4 regions of the Tolypothrix sp. PCC 7601 genome follow, and region 1 is predicted to be linked to each of the others. Evidence: riboswitches for the same ligand, from Rfam matches in the RefSeq annotation. Region 1 holds a riboswitch; each other region holds the start of a gene.

Region 1 (5,185 bases):
CATCTTGGGGTTTACCTTCTAATACTAGCCGTCCTTTATCCATCACAAAAACCCAATCTGCCCACCGATAAACTAAATCTAAATCGTGGGTTGCCATTAATAAAGTAGTTCCGGCTTGATGAATTTTTTTCAACGTTGCCATTAGATTGCGAGTATGCTTAACATCTAGATATGCAGTTGGCTCATCTAATACTAATAGTTCTGGTTGCAGCACCATAACATCTGCTATGGAAACTCGCCTTTTTTGACCTAAACTGAGATGATGCACTGGTTTCTCTGCTAAAGATGTTAGCCCAAATTCAACTAAGGCTTGCTCAACTCTTAATTGAATTTCTGATGTCGGCAAACCTAAATTACATAAACCATAGGAAATATCTTCTTCCACAGTAGCCGCTACTAATTGTTGCTCTGGATCTTGAAATATTAAGCCGACTTTTTGCCTTAAATTACTGAGATAATGACGGTTATAATTAAAGGCTTCACCTCGCCACCGTACATTTCCCGAGTTGGGTTTATATAAACCATTAGCTAATAAAAATAGGGTAGTCTTACCACAACCGTTTTGACCAATTAATGCACATTTTTTGTGTTTAGGTACTCTCAGAGTTAAACCATTGAGAGCCGATTGCTGTGAGCCTGAATATTTATAATATACTTGCTCAAATTCGAGTAAATATTCCTGCATCTTGAGACAATTGTAATGCGATTAATAATGCACAGCCAAAAATTGCTTCTATGATATATCGCGGTTGTGGACGATAGCGATGAGGATGCCATACTCGGAATTCATCTTGAAAACCGCGTGTTTCTAATCCTAAAGAGAATTGATTATATTGTTGTAGAGTTCGTTGTAATAACTGCCCAATCAGTAATGCTAAACTTTTCATACTAATGCGCCAAGTACGGTAGCCATCACGAGATTGTTGAGCAGTCCACAACTCATGAGATGTTCTCAACAGAATAAAAATAAACCGATACATCAGCAACAAAAGTTCTGTCAAAAGCACAGGACATCCAATGCGGCGCAAAGTTTGTAATATTTCTGTGAAAGGAACAGTTAACATTAAGAAATATAGGCAAGAAATAGAAGCTAATGCTCTGGTAAAAATTGCTAATGCCTGTTCGCTACCACTGCGGCTAATGTAGATATAATATTGTCCAAATGTTAATCCTGACCATGAATCTGGTAATACACTAGCTAAATCTGCAATAGAGATGCTATTGAGTATCAGTGCTGGTAAACTGGTTAACCAAAAAAAACTGGCAACTATTAATAATTTTAAGTAAATACCACCAGGAATTTTAGCGTAGATAACTATCCAAATACCCATCCACAAAGCAATGAGAATTTGGCCTAATGGATGGGTAAAAAGGGAGATAACAAGAGTAGCGATCGCAAAAATTATTTTATGTTCTGGTGGTATATGTCTGAGTCGGTTGGTGTAGGCTAAACTGTCTAGTTGCAGCGTCATTCTTGATCTCTTTGCTGTTGCGAACGTCCTCTATATAAGCCAATAGCGTAACCAATAACTCCCGCACCTAAAGCTGCTTGGGATGCAAATAATAAACTTTCTATCTCTTTGCTAGGTGGTTGAAATAAGGGTTGAAACCAAGGTTCATATCCTGGTTTTACTTGACTAATGGCCTTTTGAGCTTCGCCATCGGAACCACCGAATTCGGCATCGCGTGCTAATATTAACGGCGCAATTGCTAAACCAATAACTGCAAGCACCAATAACCAGTTATGCCATCCCTTATGAGACTGTTTCATTAGTTTGGGGTTCCTGTTTAATTAATTTCAATAATTCTAATTCTTGAGGATTGTATGATTGTAGCCAGTTCCACACTAGGACTGTCAGCAAACCCTCACTAATTGCCAAGGGTACTTGAGTAATCGCAAAAATTCCTGCAAATTTGGTAAATGAAGCAATAAAGCCACCCACAGGTGCAGGAAAAGCTAGAGCTAACTGGAAAGAAGTAATAATGTAAGTGAGTAAGTCTGCTAAAGCGGCTGCTAAAAATATGGCGATTCTTTGTTTACCAGTTAGCCGCATCGTCAGTTGATATACCCAGTAAGCTGCAAATGGCCCCGCGATCGCCATTGAAAAAGCATTTGCTCCCAATGTTGTCAAACCGCCATGTGCAAGTAACAAAGCTTGAAATAGCAGCACCAAGCTACCTAAAACTGACATGGCTAAGGGGCCAAATAAGACTGCTCCTAAGCCTGTGCCTGTAGGATGGGAACAGCTACCTGTAACAGAAGGCAGTTTTAAAGCTGATAACACGAATGTAAAAGCACCTGCTAACCCCAAGAGTAATTTCAGCTGCGGGTTAGCTTGCGTAATCCGAGTTAGCGATCGCAATCCTAAAACAAAAAACGGTAAGGCGACTACCCACCAAAAAATTGCCCACTGCACTGGTAAAAAGCCTTCCATAATGTGCATCGCATAGGCAGGTTTGGGTAAGCCTACTATAAAGTACAAGCTGCCTAATGCTAATAAAACTAAATGTAGCTTAACGCGATTTTTTCTCATTTTGATGTTTCAGCAGAGTTCAAATAGTATCCAAATTCTTACTAATTAGCTAGAGCAACTAGATTTATGCCACATAAATCTAGTTGGTAGCAGTACAACTTTACATTAGTCAAAATTGCCACATAGTTATACTGGCTACACAGCTATAGGCATCTTGATACTTTTGGTATTTAGCTACTGATAAAAGCTGGCTCAATTTTTTAAATAAATCCATAGTTGTTAAGTAATACAGTGTAGGCAATCAAAATTCGTTGAGCGATCGCTACTCTGGTATTTAACAAACAATATCCGCCGCTTTGTTGGCAGATCTGGATAAATCATTTGACAAAATACTAAATAAGACCGCATCTGTACCTCGCAGATGTGTTTCCACAAAAATAACTAATAGGCGGGCATTCTGACTTACTCAATAAGAGATTACAGCTGCGGGACAGCGCCGGATTTACACCGAACTTTCCCCCTTACGTCTGATGGGTGCTATTCATCAGAACCCATTAAATTAAGACAAAGTATATCATTAGGGAATCATTAATAATTCGTAATTCGTAATTCGTAATTAAAAATTAGAAATCTTATATATTCAGGCATATTCTTTAGATTCATTCTCAGCTAATTCTCTAGGTTCATAGTGACGACATCCTTGACATGGGCCATTGGGATTCACAGCACAGCGAATATGACCGGATCGAGCATTAAATTTGCAGCTAATATCGCCAACCAGATAACCTACGCCTTCTAAATAGTAGCGATCGCCTTCAATCTGCCTAATTTGTCTTGCTCTCAGCCTGGAGCCATTAATAGCGGCTTGTCTCATCCTTAACCTCGTCCGTAGATGAGTTTTACGGATGATCCATAAAGAGAACAGGGAGGGTAAGAAACCAATGGCGATTACCAAAAGAGTTTTTAACACTTTTTCCTTACCTCGTTTTCGTGAGTGCAAATCTTAGGGCAGTTTCAGCTTTGCGCCTTGCCAGTAGGATAGTTTTTCCTGACTAACAATAGCAAGTGGCACTGCGACCTCTAATTTAGAGGTATCGAGTACCACTTTAATCAGCATAGCTTTTACAGTTTATTGGTTGGGCTGTAGTTGCACCTTCATAACTTTAAGATTTGTTGATGGGCATGGGGCATGGGGCATTGGGCATTGGGTACGGGACGCACTTATGACTGCGATCGCAATTCTTTGCTACGGCTTTGCTGGCGCAGTTGTTGCGCTAGCTGTTGCGCTTCTTTTTCGGCTTGAAATAAATCGATTTTGCGGGTTGTGAGAATAAATGACTCATCTGACTGTTGTCTCACCCAAGGGATAGCCAATGGTAAATACTGACAAGTGCTTTGATGCGGCTTGCTTTTTTCTTGCAATTTGCTGGCGATCGCTTTGAATTCTAAAATCATCGCTTCTAACTGTGCAGCCATTTGATTGATGCATTGCCCTTGGGATAATAAACGCTCCCACTCATCACTTATATTGTCTTTTGGCAATTGCAATGGTGCGATCGCTGTTTTTGCTGCTTTTGTGGGAAATGGCACAATCGCCAGGTTAGGTGTTGTTTTGTATTCTTCCATACTTTTTAACAAGACTAACTAGCTGTTAAGGCATTTTAACAGGTTATTAGTACAAAAATACTACTTTAGTTTTGGTGAAGTTGTAAACAAAAATTACTGTGTGGAGTCAGCCTGAATTGAGAATGTAGTTCCAATACTACAAGGGTGAGAATTTTAAATTCAAAATTTGGTGTGGGGAACAAGTTAAAGAATCAGGTTTAAAGATTTGCTTTTTAAATGGCAAATATTAAATGTGGTGCTGCCTTGTAAAGTTATATTCTGAATTTATCGGGTTAATAAAAAGATTTTTAATAACTGAAACTGATAACATCCACAGCCAAATAAATTAATGATTGTCAAATTGATTGTATTTGCTATAATTTACTCGCCATTCTTCAAGATTGTCTATAGTTATAGATTTAGTTATGACATTGGCATCGTTACCACGCCAATCTATTTCTGGATCGGTTGTAAAAACGCCACATTCTAATTGGTCATTTCTAATATTCCAGTATTCACTAAATCGACTTTTTAAGGTAATAACTTGGTCAAAAACCTTGTTTCTATGCTTATTCCTTCTTTTTCGTTCGGTTGCACCTGTAGCTTCTGTGTCAATAAATTTAGTTTCTATTAAAAATAGATTCCCGCGATTTGTCAAATAGACAAAATCACATTTTCCTAAATCAGTGTAATCTGCAATGGGCGATTTTTCAAATAATAATAATTCTGAGCAAGAAGGAAATAATTTACTCAGGTTCAGGAATAAATAAGCTTGTAATAGCAGTTCTTTATCATAAGGGAAAAAAAGCACCCCCTCAAAAAATTTTTTGATATCTTCTTGAGTTTGAGGTTGTATTTTTCTACAATATGATACAAATTTATGTAGCTCAGTTACCATCATCAAGTCTGATCTCCTTCCCCTGATTATTGCCTATATGGCATGGCATCAAAAGATACCATGCAAAAGAGGAAGTTATCATCCGCAGAAGTAACCAAAAAATTTAAATCGATTGTCGTTTGTCTAAGGCTATCTACTGTTGACGCTGTAGTAAATCATATGTCAAGCTAGTCCAGCAATTATCCGTATAATAACTGGAAGTACATCA
Region 2 (5,185 bases), 4.1 Mb from region 1:
AGAGAGAGAGAGTTAGGGAGTTTGGGGTGGGTAGAGGTTTTCGGTGATTTTGTTACCTTTAATGAGGTGTTCGTTGACGATATTTTCGGCAACATTGGGGTTAACGCGAGTGTACCAAGTTCTATCATTGGAATAAAAAACAACTGGGCCGAGTTGACAGACTTCTAAACAGCCAGAGGTTCTAACTTCGATGTCTAAACCTGCATTTTCTACTGCTGATTTTAAAGCATCAAATGTAGGTTGCCATTTGCGAGAAGGTAGACAGCGTGTAGAGGTACAAACTGAGATATAAGAATGTTTGAGAGGATTTTTGGTAAATGGTATTGGTTTTTTACCTAATACATAAATATCACGCAAATCTTGATAAAGAGCTAACTTATCTAGATTTGGTTTCCCCTCCGGTAATAAATTTTCTCCATCTACCAAAGGATTAGGTAACAAAATCGTCATCAATTGTTCATTCGCACCATTCCAAAACTGAATACCCCAACTTCTAGGATTTCCTTCTGGGTTAAACCGCCGATAAAAAGCAGCACGAGAAACTAAACGTTGCTTCCTCACTTCCACAGGAGTTTTACACAAAGGGCCGCCAAAATTAGTATCAATACATAAATGTAAATGCCATCCCTCAGTAGCCACCGTCAAATAGCCATCATAGAGAATACAAAGCTTTGGTGGTGCATTAAATTCCAATTCTAAAACACTACCTTGAACAATATGAGCAATCCCAACCTGCTGCCAATTCTGTTCAAACAAAGTATAAACTAACGATGCTAAAACATCACTCCCACAATCAAAATATTCATACTCAATAAACCCCCCCGTAGCTAAATCTTCCTTAACTACCTCATTAACTGGTGTCACCCAACAATTAAACTCACTCATTTATAACTCTCCTTTGCGTGAAAAAACTCTTTAAAACCGAGAACTCAACCCAACCTGAAAAACCCTCCCCCCATCAGGATAACCAGGAAACAACTGATAACGCTGATCAAACAGATTATCCAAACTCCCAGTTAAAATTAAACTATCACTAATAGGTACACGCATCTTTAAATCAAAAGTAGTATACCCCGAAAGAAACTCCGTATTAATATTATTAGTAGGATACCCATTTAAAGAATTCATCAACACACCAAAATACCAACCTTTAGCATTTTCATAAGACACACCCAAATTTAATTTATCTGCACCTGCAAACCGCAACTCCTTATCAATTTCCGCCGGATTAGCACTTGCTAAAATACGCGGATCGTTCGCCGTATAATTAACAAAAGTATAAACATTCCTCGCTATTTGTAAATTTAACGAAGCCTCAATTCCCGTAGTTTCTACTAACCCGATATTTTCCCAAGTTCCTGTATTACCATTTACAGGTGGGATTAAACTTTTGAAGGCAATTGTATCAGAAACAAGGTTTCTAAAAAATGTCAGCCTCAACAAACCAATATTCCCTAACTTTTGGTCAATCCCCACATCAAAACTATCTCCTTGTTCTGGCTTGAGGTCAGGATTACCAATGTTAGTAGGATTAGTATTAAATAAATTAGCTATGGTTGGAGCGCGGAAGTTTCTGATATAGTTAGCTCGGAGTGTAGTTGAATCTGATACCGCTAACTTTGCCCCTACAGATGGCGAAGTAAACGAACCATTGACCAAACTACTAAAATCTTGCCGCACTCCCAAATTCATACTAAAACTAGGAGAAAAGTTAATTTCATATCTCCCAAAAATTGCCCCTTGACCTATAGCATCATCATAATTTTCTCTGGTAATATTTGTTCCATAATTAAATGTGGTGTTGCGTACATTGGTATTCCGATAATCAAAGCCATAAACTAAGGTCTGATTCTTCGCAATGTTCCAGTTATGGGTAACTTGAAGACCATAGGAATCTTGTTTGGTATCAAAGCGGTTTTGGGATGTAATTGCGCCACTGCGATTATCAAAACGAGTGTTGAGAAAATCAGCGTAAACTCTCGCTGTTAAAAGTGAATCATCGCCGCTACCTAATTTGGAGTTCCAGGTTAAATCAGTGAGAACTTGGTCTGTGTATTTACGATTATTATCGGTGAGAGTGTTAAAAAATCCCTGTCCAAATTGAGGTACAGGAATGGGTACGCCTCCTGGTACTCCCTGTTCTTTACCTAAATATAAGGTGGAGAGAGTTAAGGTGTTACGTTTTCCTAAATTTGCTTCTAATTTGACATTAAAGTTATTAAAGAGTGCGTCATTATTCGTTCTTGTCCCCTCAAAGTTAGCTTCAGGAATACGAAAGCGATAATTATTTTGTGCTTGAGTCCGGCTATATCCAACTAACCAAGATATATCACCGGATTTTCCACTATTTTGAATACTTTGTTGGTTCAATCCATAGGAACCAAAATTAACTTTGGTGTCTGTGGTAATTTGCTCTGTAGGACGACGGGTAACAATATTAATTACCCCACCTATTGCATCTGAACCATAAAGAGTTGAACCACCTCCGGGTAAGACTTCGACTCTTTCAATATTGTTCGTGGTAAATTCTGATAAATCGAAACCACCACCACCTAAATTATTAATTGGTCTACCATCCAATAAGATTAAGACTTGTCCGGTATTAGAACCGCGAATAAATTGGCCACTTAAAGCGTTTACTTCTGTCCCAACTGTACCGTCACCTAAAATACCAGGAAGAAATCGCAGTGCTTCTCTGACAGTTCTTGCACCTTGCGCTTCCATTTCTTCGCCGGTAATGACATACACCGGACGGGTGGAATCTTTGACTGTTCCCTCGCGGCGAAAAGGGGAAAATACAGGTTCATTGAGGAGTTTGTCAATAACTGTCAGTTCAATATCTGGTTCTTTCTCTTCTGCTTGTGCAATTTCTGTGGCGATGATGCTGGAATTTTCCCACAGCATCCCTGTGGTGATAGTCACGCTAGAGATGATAAGTTGAGTTCCCCATCTGGCGATAAGTTGATTACGCATTGGTAATTTCAGCCACCTGTATAACTAAAAAAATTGGTCGTGAGTGAAGATGAGAGGTTTTTTGCAAAAACTCTCAGCCAGGAGGAAAATATGATAATGATTATTATTATCATTTTGGACAGCAATTTACAAGAGATTAGGGGCGGGTTTACAGATATGTATCGATGATGAACAGGGATATTGCTTCACCTGCCCCTACTACTGGTGTTGGATTAAGGGACTTCCAATTAAAAAAATATCCCATTGCTATTGTTGACTGTTGACGGTTCACGGTTAACAGTCAACAGTGAACGGAATAATTTATTTTTTGGAGTTTCCTAACAGCAATTACGGTGGAATTTTGCCCATTTACTGAGGGGTGGTATTTTAGCTAAGATGCCTGTTTTTAAAGCTTCTGGACGTTCTGACCAAGGTAGTAAACCATTGGGGTTTGTGTAGTATTGAATAGCACATTGCAGAATAGCAGATGCATTATCATCGACTGCTAAATTGCCAAAAAGATAGGTGAGTTTCTCTTGTGCTTGGAAGGCGATAACGCAAGCATGACTGCAAGCACTCATACATTCAACACCTTGAATGGAGAATTGATTTTGCAATTCCCAATCTTGTGCAAGTTGTTGCAGTTGCTGTAATAGCAGATGTCCGCCACTTTCACCAACCCGCTTGCCATCTTGCCACACACTAGCGCAGGTTGTGCAGACGAATAAAGTATGTTGTTTGTTGTTCATTAATTTTGAAATATTGCTGATGAAGACAAGAAATGCACACTAGAGTTGTCAGGTTGGCGTGTAGTATGGGTGCAAACCTGCCTAGATATCATGTAAATATGCGAAGGCCAAGGTTAGGATACAAATGGGTTTTCAGGCTTGTATCTATAACCTTGTGTCAGTATGAATATTTGTAGGTAAAAGTCTACAATCTCATAGCAATTGCGATCGCGTGGCTTGGATCTGCAACTATGAGAAAGTGACACTTCTTAATGAAAAGAGTATTAGCAAAGTTCATCTGTACCTCGCAGATGGGAGTTGGTGGTAATTTCGGCGGGCATTCTGACTTTGAAGCAAGAACTTCATTACAGCTGCGGGACAGTGCTGGATTTACACCAGTCTTTCCCCGTTACCTCTGATGGCTGCTCCCCATTAGAACCGAATTGATACTGGAGGAATAATACCACAGCAATGAGCTAAATTGCGCCAGCTACTTAAAAGTAATCCACAATTTACCAAAATTAGTAAAATCGTAGACTGAGAAAGGTCAATTATATACCTTGTTTATCAATCCATTAATCCTGATGTTAATGTTTAATCGGAATTTCAATCACAAATTCTGTACCTTGTCCGGGTTGGGAAGAACATCTAAGCTGACCATGATGTTTTTCAACTACTATTTGATAGCTGATAGATAACCCCAAGCCTGTACCTTTCCCTACTTCTTTTGTAGTAAAAAATGGTTCAAAAATACGAGTTCTGATTTCTTCGGGAATGCCTAAGCCATTATCAGCTATTTTAATGACAATGTGGCTATTTAAGGTTTGCGTACTAATCCAAATATTTAAAGGAGTATTTGGAGGCTCTATTGATGAATGTAAATATCTCTTATTTATGTTTTTAAATTTTTCTTCTAAAGCATCAACGCTATTACTCAAGAGATTCATTATCACTTGATTGATTTGCGCGGGATAGCATTCAACTAAAGGTAAAATGCCATATTCTTTCACAATAGAAATTGGTGGGCGCTCTTTATGATTTTTGAAGCGATGTCCTAAGATGAGCAAAGTACTATCTAAGCCTTCATGAATATCGACTAACTTCAATTCACCTTCATCTGTACGCGAGAAGTTTCGCAATGATAGTACAATCTGGTCGATTCTGTCGGTGCCTATCTTCATTGAATCGATAGTTTTGGGTAAATCTTTGATGATAAATTCCAATTCTTTACGATTAATTTGTTTCTGAATCTCTGGAAATAATGAATCATGTTGCCAATAAAGATTGACAACTTTCAAGAGTTCGTCAGTATACTCATTTAAATGTACAAGATTACCAGAAATAAAAGTTACAGGATTGTTTATTTCATGAGCAACTCCAGCAATTAATTGCCCTAAACCAGCCATTTTTTCGCCTTGAATTAAACGCGATTGAGTTTGTTTTAATTCCTGTAGAGCTTGAGTTAATTCTAAAGTTTGACGTTTGGTTTGCTCAAGTAATTCTCC
Region 3 (5,185 bases), 150 kb from region 1:
GATGTTCTTATAGAAGAAGAATTATCAGAAAAAGCCTTAAAACTAGGGGAATATTTTATAGAGAAATTACAATCAATTAAGAGTTCATATATCAAAGAAGTACGCGGCAAAGGTTTATTAATTGGCATGGAATTGTATCCTGAAGCTGGTGGTGCAAGGCGTTTTTGTAAAGCTTTAGCTAAAGAGGGATTATTAGCTAAAGAGACTAGAGATAATGTCATTCGTTTTGCTCCACCCTTAGTTATTTCCCAAGATGAAATAGATTGGGCATTAGAGAAAATTGAGCGAGTTTTGACAACCACTGGTTAGTTTGGCACAAATTGAGTTTTGCGGGGTGGTTGATAGTGTTTGAGAAGTCATTAATAGCAAAATTGAACAATCGTCTCATCCAACTTATGAGTATCTGGGAATTGTACGTCAAATTGAATAAAAGACGGCAATCAGATCCCGGTTTGTCCTGGTATGACCACTGCGAAGCACCTAGTACGTTGGCAGAATTTGCCTTCTAGTTGTGTAAGTAGACCGGATGATTTTAATTTTCAATAAAAAGGACAATCTACCATGAATCGTGAAGAACTTTTGCAAGAGACCGTGCAACCAATTGACATTAAAGCTTTTGATGTTGTTGGCTTGGTGGAAGCAATGAGTAAGACAGCTTTCCAAGCTCGAAATTTGGGGCGGGCAGCGAAAATTTACGATGCAATGCTGCAAGATAAAGAATGCACGATTATTCTGTGTTTAGCTGGGTCTTTATTTAGTGCTGGACTGAAGGGAATAGTCCACGATTTAATTACTCACAATATGGTAGATGCAATTGTTTCTACCGGAGCTAACATTGTTGACCAAGATTTCTTTGAAGCGTTGGGTTATCGTCATTATGTCGGCGATCCCTTTGCTGATGATGAGGTGCTAAGACAGCAACGCATAGACCGCATATATGACACCTATATTGATGAGGATCAACTGCGGGTATGTGATATGACTATTGCCGAAATCGCCGAAGGGTTAGAGAAACGTCCCTATTCTTCACGAGAATTTATTCAGGAAATGGGGGCTTATTTGGAACGTCGGGGAAACTATGGTCAATCTGTGGTGCAAGCCGCTTATCAACACCAAGTACCAATTTTTGTCCCTGCTTTTAGTGACTGTTCGGCTGGGTTTGGTTTAGTGCATCATCAATGGAATTCCCCAGAATCTCATGTGACGATTGACTCAGTGAGAGACTTTCGGGAGTTGACCCAGTGTAAACTAGCTTCTAATTACACTGGCTTGGTAATGATTGGTGGCGGTGTACCGAAAAACTTTGCTCAGGATACGGTGGTAGCTGCGGAATTGCTGGGATTTGAAACGAGTATGCACAAGTATACAATTCAAGTCACTGTCGCTGATGAGCGCGATGGTGCTTTATCTGGTTCTACTCTTAAAGAGGCTCATTCTTGGGGGAAGGTAGATAAAGCTACTGAACAGATGGTTTTTTCTGAGGCGACTGTGGCTTTACCATTAATTGCGGGGTATGCCTATGGTAAAGGTAATTGGCGCGATCGCCAACCACATCATTTAGCTGAGTTGTTCACCAAACCTCAACCCAAGGTAGCAACTGTGTAGAGATTTTTAGGGGGTAAATTTACCCCCTGTCCCATGACAAACATAACTTGAATATTAGCTATAGCTTGTTGTGTTACCCTTCATCTTGGCAACAAGATGAAGTTTGTATTTATCTCTTGTGTCAGATAACACAAATAAGTGTTCAACTTATGGTAGAAATTGTTTGTTTTTCTGGTGTAAATTCTTTGATTTTTTTACGTAACTCTTTGTATCGTTAGGAAGACGATGATTATATAAAGTTTTTTTAAGATGGGAGGCGACATAGATAAAGTACAAACACGAAATCAAAAAGGCGACGAATTATGCAAGAAATCAAAGAAGTAAAAGGAAGCCAGGATTTACTTCCAGAAATTAAAGAGCCTTACTATTACGCTGGTACTCGTTGGAGATGGGGTTTCCAACCAAGTGCAGAGATTTGGAACGGACGCTTGGCGATGATTGGTTTCTTTGCAACTGCACTGTTTGAAATCCTTAATAAAGATGGGCTTCTTGGAGGACTGTTTTGGGGATTTTTCCAATAAAAAAGTAATGCTGCTCTATATTACTGGATTGTAGAATCACAAAAATCCTCATCTTTCAGAGAATTTAGTTTAAACAAATATGCTCAAATATTGCGCTCTATTAATGATATTAACTCTCATGAATAGAGCGTAAAAATTTTATTAGTTTATCCTCATCTGGATATTCCCACACTCTGTTTTGACACTAAATTTTAAATCTATTAAATGAATTGTCTAGATTGAAATTTAAACTCACTTTATGAATATACTTGTGAACTATTTTGAACCTTTTCTGATAACCACTGATACCAACTCTCTAACCCAGTTCCAGTTAACGCTGAAACTTGAAAAACCTGAATTTGAGGATTAACCTGCTGGGCATATTCTATGCAACGCTGAACGTCAAACTGCACATGAGGTAGTAAATCAATTTCAATTGAATAAATTTACTTGAAGTCTTGGTCATAACAGCCAGGACTTCTTTAATGTCATGAAATCTTAAAATAAAAGTGGCTGTTAACTAAAACTCTATCTTGTATTATTTTCCTGATTATGATGTACAATGGGTCGATAAGTCGGTTCTAGTGGGGAACAGCCACTAGAGGAAACGGGGAAAGTCCGGTGCGAATCCGGCGCTGTCCCGCAGCTGTAATCAAGGTTTACCTTGTGAGTCAGAATGCCCGCCGAAGTTGACTTGTAAATTTTGTACATCTGCGAGGCACGGATGATTTATTACATGGCGATCGCTAAATCTGATATTTTGAAAGCACCGCACATTAAAACGCTACAAATGGCGGCTTTCCACGAAATACGTAATTAATATTAAATTTCAATTAGTAATTACTTTTGTGAATATTCAGGTATTTCTTTTACTTTGAAACCTGAAATATTTTCAACGAGGTATGGCACAAAATTTCCATCGTTATATCTAGCGATAACTTCTCTGTATTTTCGTTAAATTCTGACTCGGTTAATCATCATGCCGAAATATTATCTTCACCGGACTGGGAAGATTCCTACTGCTGTTCATCCTTTTGTCAAACAAACAGGTTTTAGAGAAGATCAGCAGCAACCCTTTCTAAATTTAAGGCAAATAATTCGAGGTTGGCAAAAAATTGCAAGTTCAACCTATGGAAAGATTTCTCTGATGATCTCTCGTCTAATTCGGGATGAACCATGAATCAATTCAAAATTCAAAATTCAAAATTCAAAATTAAATACAGCCACTGACAAGGGGGAGGCAGTCTCGTGGGCGGGTTTCCCGACTTGAGAGAACTGGCGTTGGGGTTTATACCCGCTTTGTGAGAGAAGGATTCTTTCGCCCACAAGGGGCGAGGGTTTTCATAAACAAATCAATGTCTATCAACTGTTAGCTACATAGAAAGCTTTCACAACAATGTCAACTTTATTAGTTTATTTTGTAATTGGTTCTCTTATCGTTTTACTAATTGGAATTGCAGCTTATTTCGTAACGGCTCGTAAGTATCAATCCTCAGCCACAGTCGCTAATTCCTATGACCAATGGACGCTTGACGGCATCCTAGAATTTTACTGGGGCGAACACATTCACCTCGGTCACTACGGTTCGCCACCAAGACGCAAGGATTTTTTGGCTGCTAAATCTGACTTTGTACACGAAATGGTTAAATGGGGTGGTTTAGATAAATTACCTCCTGGTACTACCGTCTTAGATGTTGGCTGTGGGATTGGGGGTAGCAGCCGGATTTTAGCGCGAGATTATGGATTTGCTGTCACAGGAATTACCATCAGCCCACAGCAGGTGAAACGCGCCCAGGAGTTAACACCCCAAGAACTAAACGCCCAGTTTGCAGTCGATGATGCAATGGCATTGTCGTTTCCAGATGCCAGTTTTGATGTAGTTTGGTCAATCGAAGCAGGCCCCCACATGCCCGATAAAGCCGTTTTTGCCAGAGAATTAATACGGGTGCTAAAGCCTGGTGGAATTTTGGTTGTCGCTGACTGGAATCAAAGGGATGACCGCCAAAAGCCGCTAAATTTCTGGGAGAAACCAGTAATGCGACAACTGCTAGATCAGTGGTCTCATCCAGCTTTTTCTAGCATTGAGGGATTCTCCGAACTGTTGGCAGCTACAGGATTAGTGGAAGGAGAGGTAATTACGGCTGATTGGACGCAAGCAACCCTTCCTTCTTGGTTAGATTCGATTTGGCAAGGAGTGGTTCGCCCAAGCGGATTTCTGCGTTTTGGACTGTCTGGTTTCATCAAATCTGTGCGCGAAGTGCCGACGTTTTTATTGATGCGTTTAGCCTTTGGTGCAGGACTGTGCCGATTTGGAATGTTCCGTGCTGTGCGGGCAAATTCACGTACAGAATTGAGGGATAGAAACTTTGTTCAGGAAAATCCCTCAAGTTTAGTTGGGTAGCGATACTTGCGGTGGGCTGCGTCTACGCATGATGACTAATGCGTGAGTTCTCAGCAATCACCCCATCACAAAATCTATCTAATACATGATATCTGCGTAAAACTTCTTTTTTGTAATCGCTCCTTTAATCAACAAACAACTTATTTATATGCACAAAATTCCCGTCACAGTCATTACAGGATTTCTCGGCGCAGGCAAAACTACGTTAATTCGTCACTTACTGCAAAACAACGAAGGACGACGGATTGCTGTTTTGGTAAATGAATTTGGGGAAATGGGCATTGATGGCGAACTATTGCGTGATTGCCGAGTTTGTGATGATGAAGAAGACCCCAACAGTAATATTGTGGAACTCACCAACGGTTGCTTGTGCTGCACAGTGCAAGAGGAATTCTTACCAGCAATGCAAGAATTACTCAAGCGACGCGATCGCCTAGACTGTATGTTGATTGAAACCTCTGGACTAGCATTACCAAAACCATTGGTGCAAGCATTTCGCTGGCCAGAGATTCGCACAGGTGCTACAGTGGACGGCGTAATCACTGTGGTGGATTGCGAAGCCTTAGCCAGCGATCGATATGTAGGCGATTTAGCAGCCCTCTTAGCCCAGCGACAAGCCGACTCTAGCCTAGAACACGAAACACCGATTGAGGAATTGTTTGAAGATCAGCTAGCTTGT
Region 4 (5,185 bases), 3.8 Mb from region 1:
GCGAAGGACTAGGACGTTGGACTGTACCGTTATCTGTAGCCTATCTGCTGTGGCGCTATAGTTTAGCTTTTCCTAACTTAGGAATTTTCGCAGTTTTGGCCTTATTAGCGATCGCCTCTGAAGGAATTGGCTTACCTGCAAAAAATGGGCGACGGGCAATACATGATATTTTGGCAGGTACTCATACAGTAGATGCCACTCGCCCTTTACCAGCTTCCTTCTCAGATGCTAGCCGCGAAAGTCAAGCCGCTGTCAGCAGCGATGCTGAGTCATTAGCGGATGATCAACAAGGAGCCACGGCATCAGACAATACACCAGCACATCCCCTAGTGGCACTAATTCGGCGTAATCCTAATCTCACATTGATGGGTGTCACACTGGTGAGTATGGTAGCTGTATTAACCACTTTAGTCGGGACTCAAGTCTACATCCAAACTCAAGAAACACAGCGCAAATCGCAGCAAATCAACGGCCAACAGTTTCTAGAACTCGTAAAACAGCTGAACTCTAGCTCATTTGCTACTGTTGAAGAACGCCGCAGTGCAATTGTGGCTATGGGTACTCTCAACGATCCCCAAGCAGTTAAATTTTTAGCAGATCTACTAGTTAAAGAAACCAACCCTATGCTAGTAGATACAATACAACAAGCTTTGGCAAATATTGGGATTAAAGCTTTACCTGAGCTAAAAACTCAAAATCAAATTATTGCTGGGGAAATGGGAGCTGCAGGTACTAATGCAGTCCAGAGATTACAACTCAATCAAAAAGCCATCAACAAAATTCTCGCTGTTTACAGTGGTCAAAGCAACGGCATTGATTTGAGTCGCAGCCAATTAGGTGTCGTCGGTTCTGGAGAAAATTCCTCGTTCAACTTAGTCTTAGACAACGTTGATTTATCTGGAATTAAATTCAAATCTGCCAATCTCAATCAAGCTAGCTTTAAAGGCAGTCGTTTTCGCAGTGTTGGTGAAGATGGACGCTGGGACACCTACGACGATGTCATCGCTGATTTAACTCAGGTGCAGATGAAGCAAGCCAATCTCACCGATGCTAATCTCAGCCGTGTAATGTTGAACCGTAGCGATTTGAGCCGCGCCACTCTCAACCGAGCCAACTTATCTGATGCCCGTTTAATTAATGCTAATCTCAGCAGCGCCCAGCTAGTGGGAGCCGATTTGCGTGGCGCAGTATTAGAAAATGCTAGCTTAACAGGGGCAGATTTAGGCGATGCCAAACTCAACGAAGCTGATTTATATGCTGCTCGTTTAGGTCGTGTAGTAGCTATAGGCACTCAGTTATCCTATGCCAACTTAACCAAAACCGATTGGCAAGGCTCAGATTTATCTGGCGCTGATTTAGAACGTGTCAATCTCAGCAATGCGAATTTAAGTGCTACTCGGATGACTGGTGCAGTGTTGCGTTCTGCTCAAATGGAAAACGCCAACTTGCAAAATGCTGATTTGAGCCTTGTTGATTTACGGGGTGCAAACGTTGCTGGTGCTGATTTTAAGAATGCAGTTCTTTCACCCAGCAAACAAGACCCAGCAGATGAATTTGTCCAAACACCATCTAAAGGTTCCGTTTCTGCTGTAGTGCAAGGAGTTGATTTTTCTCAAGCCAAAAACTTAGATTCCAAACAGCTTGCTTACATTTGCACCCAAGGCGGGATTCATCCGCGTTGTCCGTAGGGTTGGGGACTGGTGACTGGGTATTGGGGATGAGGGAGACAAAAAAATAACAAATCCCAATTACCAATTACCCATTACCCAATGCCCAATGCCCCATGCCCTATGCCCAATGCCCAACATCAGCGATAACATAGGTATTAAAAGGAGCCATTAAAATTTTAAATGGTGTGAGGAAACGGGCAATGAAGCATCTCCGGTCTTTGGTTGTAGTTCTGGGCGCTAGTTCGCTGTTGAATATGGCTACAAGCAGTCAACCAGCACAAGCTCAAGTTGCTTATGGTAGTTATGTTGGTGTGGGCCCTTCTGTAGGATTAAGTGATGGGGCGCAAATTGGTGGGGTGGTGGCTTTTCGTTATAAGCTTTTAGAATCACCGATTTCTTTTCGTGCCCAAGCTTTGATTGGTCATGGTACAGCAATTGTGCCTACGGTTTCTTACGATGTCCCTATCAACTGGCAAACTGATGCCTACTTGGGTGCAGGATTGGCGTTAGCTAGTGGTGACGATCCTTCTCCAGTGGGGAATAAGATTAGTTTTGCTTTGCAACCAGGAATTGATTACACAGTTCCTAATAGCAACACTGTACTTTTTGGTAACGCGATTATCGCTTTTGATGCCTACCGCAATGGTGGTGGTACTGCTTTTTCTTTGCAAGGTGGTGTAGGTTTAAGATTTTAATGACTGAATTGAATATAAAAGCTAAATTCCCAAGTCTTGTAGGCGTGGGATTTTTTTATGTTGTTCAACACAGTCTCTATGAACAGTATGGTTCAATACGCTTGGGTTAAGATCATTAGCGATTAATACTTGTTAAACAAGCCAGCAGAATTGGGGGATTCTCCCCCAAACCCCCGATTGGGTGACGGTTGCGTCCCCCAAACCCCCTCCAAAATTATTGTTCTGTTTTTTGTTGAGTAACTAGTCTTTTATTTTTGTAGAACTCAGCACTTTCAAAGAGTGAACACACAGGGGCGCAGAGTTGTGTATGATCGAACAGGTCACTTGGTTCTGATGGGGATCAGTCATCAGAGGTAACGGGGAAAGTTCGGTGTAAATCCGGCACTGTCCCGCAACTGTGAAGCAATTTGAGATGTGCAAGATTTTGTAGTCGCAATTTCTCAATTGTGTAAGTCAGAACGCCCACCAAAGTTGATTGTTTTGTTCTCACATCTGCGAGGTACAGATGACTGCTGTGAATATTTCTGCGAGTAATTTGGGTGAATCTTCCCATACTCTATTTGTTTGCAAAACCTGTGCCAGTGTTTGGCAAGAAGGAAAGCGTGTAGGCGAGAGTGGTGGGGAAAAACTATTACAAAAACTAGAATTTCTAGCACAAGATTGGGAGTTGCGAGATAAGTTTCCCATTCAGCAAGTGGAATGCATGAGTGCTTGTAACCGTTCCTGCGTTGTCGCCTTTGCTGCACAAGGTAAAACTACATATCTGTTTGGTGATTTGGCAGTGGATGATTGTGCATCTGCGGTGCTGGAATGCGCTAGTCAATACTACAGCAAGCCTGATGGTTTACTGCCCTGGTCAGAACGCCCAGCAGCCTTGAAAAAGGGGATTTTGGCGAAGATTCCCCCCATTGGGAGATGAGGAGATTGGGGACTGGGGAAAGGGAGATGAGGGGGATGAGGGGGATGAGGGAGATGAGGGAGACAATACCAAACACCAAACACCAAACACCAAACACCAAACACCCAATTACCCATTACCAAATGACAAATGACAAATGACAAATGACAAATGACAAATGACAAATGACAAATGACAAATGATAAATGACAAATGACAAATGCCAAATGACAAATGCCAAATGCCAAAGTTTTAATTTTAGGTGGGACGGGAGATGCGGCGGAAATAGCTGTAAGAGTTGCTACTATCCCAGGAGTTGAGGCGATCGCATCTTTGGCTGGTCGTACTCGTCAACCGTCGATTCCGTCTGGAAATGTGCGAATTGGTGGGTTTGGTGGTGTGGCGGGTTTGGTTAGCTATTTGCAAGAGATGAGTATTGATTTTGTCATTGATGCTACCCATCCTTTTGCTAGCCAAATTTCTTGGAATGCGGCGGCGGCTACTGCTGAGGTTGGTATCCCTAGGTTGCTGTTCAATCGTCCTGCTTGGGAAAAGGTAAATGGCGATCGCTGGATTGAAGTTGATAGCATTACTGATGCAGCCGCAGCACTTTCTAATCAAGCACAACGAGTATTTTTGACTGTTGGTAGACAAGAACTCAGCGCCTTTGCACATCTAGAAGGGATTTGGTTTTTGATGCGGGTAATTGATCCGCCTAGCCCTGATGCTTTAACTCCGCCGGGTTTGGTATTGTGCGATCGCGGCCCTTTTGCTTTAGATAATGAACGAGAAATTCTCATTCACCACAAAATAGATACCATCGTTAGCAAAAATAGTGGTGGTGATGCTACTTATGCCAAAATTATTGCGGCGCGAGAACTTGGTATCGAAGTTGTGATGGTAAAGCGTCCAGCTATACCGCCAGGTGAGCAAGTAAGTAATGTAGAAGATGTTGTGGCTTGGTTGTTGAGTAATTTGTAACGTTTAGAAAAAGATGAGCTTCTACAAATCCGTTCTATCCCTGTGCTGTCACTCTCCGAAAACATTTGCCATTTCTGAATTATGCGAGCTTTTATCTACCAAGGGTTAACAAGATTTTTTCTAATAACAAATACAACACTATTAGGATAGCTTGTATGGATTACCTGATGAGGCTTCTAGGGATTACCCTCCCGGAGAGTGAAAAAAGCAGGATATTAGGGCAAAACATTCTGTAAAAATTCCCTCTGAATGCTTCACCCCAATAGAGAATGGGATAATTACAGCCAAGGATGGCGCGGGGGATAGACACCATTGAGGAAGTAGTTACCAACAGCGTAGTATTTCCAACGGACGGGATCATGGAGTGTGTGAGCGCGGGCATTTCGCCAGTGGCGATTGTAGTTGAATTCCTCTAATGTGGATTTAGTACCTGCTAGTTCAAATAACTTGTTGGTAGCTAGGATTGCGGCTTCGGTGGCTAAGGCTTTGACTTCTGCAACTGCAATTGAGGCTTCAACTACTTTGGGTTCTTCTAAGCCTGACTCGTTGGCGATATCCAGAAATTCGCCTGCACGACGCAGCAAAGCTTCAGCAGCGTGGACTTGAATCTGCACGTTACCAAATTCGTATAGTGTCAGGGGGTCTTCGTAGCCTTTTTCTAAATTACTATCAACCCAAGGACGGGTATGGTTACGGACAAAGTGAATGGTGTCACGGACTGCGGCTTTGGCAATTCCCACGTCTACTGCGGCTTGGATGATTTGAGCGATCGCACCCATTGGTGTTGCTCTCTCAAAGGCTAAATAGTGCGGTATGACGTGTTCTGCCTTGACTTTGACATTTTCAATAATGGTAGTACCGCTAGCTGTGGTACGCTGTCCAAAGCTTGTCCAGTCATCGAGTAGAGTCAGTCCTTCGGCATCTCTCTCCACAAATGCTAC

The links. Region 1 has a riboswitch for cobalamin ahead of HG267_RS13890 (energy-coupling factor ABC transporter permease). Riboswitches for the same ligand answer to the same signal wherever they lie in the genome.
Region 2: linked by a shared signal. The riboswitch ahead of HG267_RS29965 (DUF1636 family protein) and the one ahead of HG267_RS13890 (energy-coupling factor ABC transporter permease) in region 1 are both predicted to bind cobalamin.
Region 3: linked by a shared signal. The riboswitch ahead of HG267_RS13305 (hypothetical protein) and the one ahead of HG267_RS13890 (energy-coupling factor ABC transporter permease) in region 1 are both predicted to bind cobalamin.
Region 4: linked by a shared signal. The riboswitch ahead of HG267_RS34745 (DUF1636 domain-containing protein) and the one ahead of HG267_RS13890 (energy-coupling factor ABC transporter permease) in region 1 are both predicted to bind cobalamin.

What each region holds. Positions count from the first base shown of each region.
Region 1 is NZ_CP064879.1:3,314,870-3,320,054, reverse strand. It holds gene HG267_RS13905 (energy-coupling factor ABC transporter ATP-binding protein) at 1-685, opposite strand, end outside; gene cbiQ (cobalt ECF transporter T component CbiQ) at 660-1,472, opposite strand; gene HG267_RS13895 (energy-coupling factor ABC transporter substrate-binding protein) at 1,469-1,771, opposite strand; gene HG267_RS13890 (energy-coupling factor ABC transporter permease) at 1,755-2,534, opposite strand; cobalamin riboswitch at 2,904-3,044, opposite strand; gene HG267_RS13885 (DUF6464 family protein) at 3,115-3,444, opposite strand; gene HG267_RS13880 (hypothetical protein) at 3,696-4,100, opposite strand; gene HG267_RS13875 (hypothetical protein) at 4,426-4,980, opposite strand.
Region 2 is NZ_CP064879.1:7,382,529-7,387,713, reverse strand. It holds gene HG267_RS29975 ((2Fe-2S) ferredoxin domain-containing protein) at 13-885, opposite strand; gene HG267_RS29970 (TonB-dependent receptor plug domain-containing protein) at 916-2,973, opposite strand; gene HG267_RS29965 (DUF1636 family protein) at 3,291-3,701, opposite strand; cobalamin riboswitch at 3,995-4,138, opposite strand; gene HG267_RS29960 (GAF domain-containing protein) at 4,268-5,185, opposite strand, start outside.
Region 3 is NZ_CP064879.1:3,169,272-3,174,456, reverse strand. It holds gene rocD (ornithine--oxo-acid transaminase) at 1-309, shown strand, start outside; gene HG267_RS13320 (1,9-bis(guanidino)-5-aza-nonane synthase) at 562-1,605, shown strand; gene HG267_RS13315 (chlorophyll a/b-binding protein) at 1,908-2,126, shown strand; partial or broken gene HG267_RS13310 (hydrogenase accessory protein HypB) at 2,363-2,539, opposite strand; cobalamin riboswitch at 2,665-2,808, shown strand; gene HG267_RS13305 (hypothetical protein) at 3,085-3,285, shown strand; gene HG267_RS13300 (methyltransferase domain-containing protein) at 3,502-4,506, shown strand; gene cobW (cobalamin biosynthesis protein CobW) at 4,655-5,185, shown strand, end outside.
Region 4 is NZ_CP064879.1:8,551,853-8,557,037, forward strand. It holds gene HG267_RS34735 (pentapeptide repeat-containing protein) at 1-1,688, shown strand, start outside; gene HG267_RS34740 (hypothetical protein) at 1,871-2,365, shown strand; cobalamin riboswitch at 2,674-2,850, shown strand; gene HG267_RS34745 (DUF1636 domain-containing protein) at 2,871-3,284, shown strand; gene HG267_RS34750 (hypothetical protein) at 3,274-3,417, shown strand; gene HG267_RS34755 (cobalt-precorrin-6A reductase) at 3,498-4,244, shown strand; gene HG267_RS34760 (SfnB family sulfur acquisition oxidoreductase) at 4,523-5,185, opposite strand, start outside.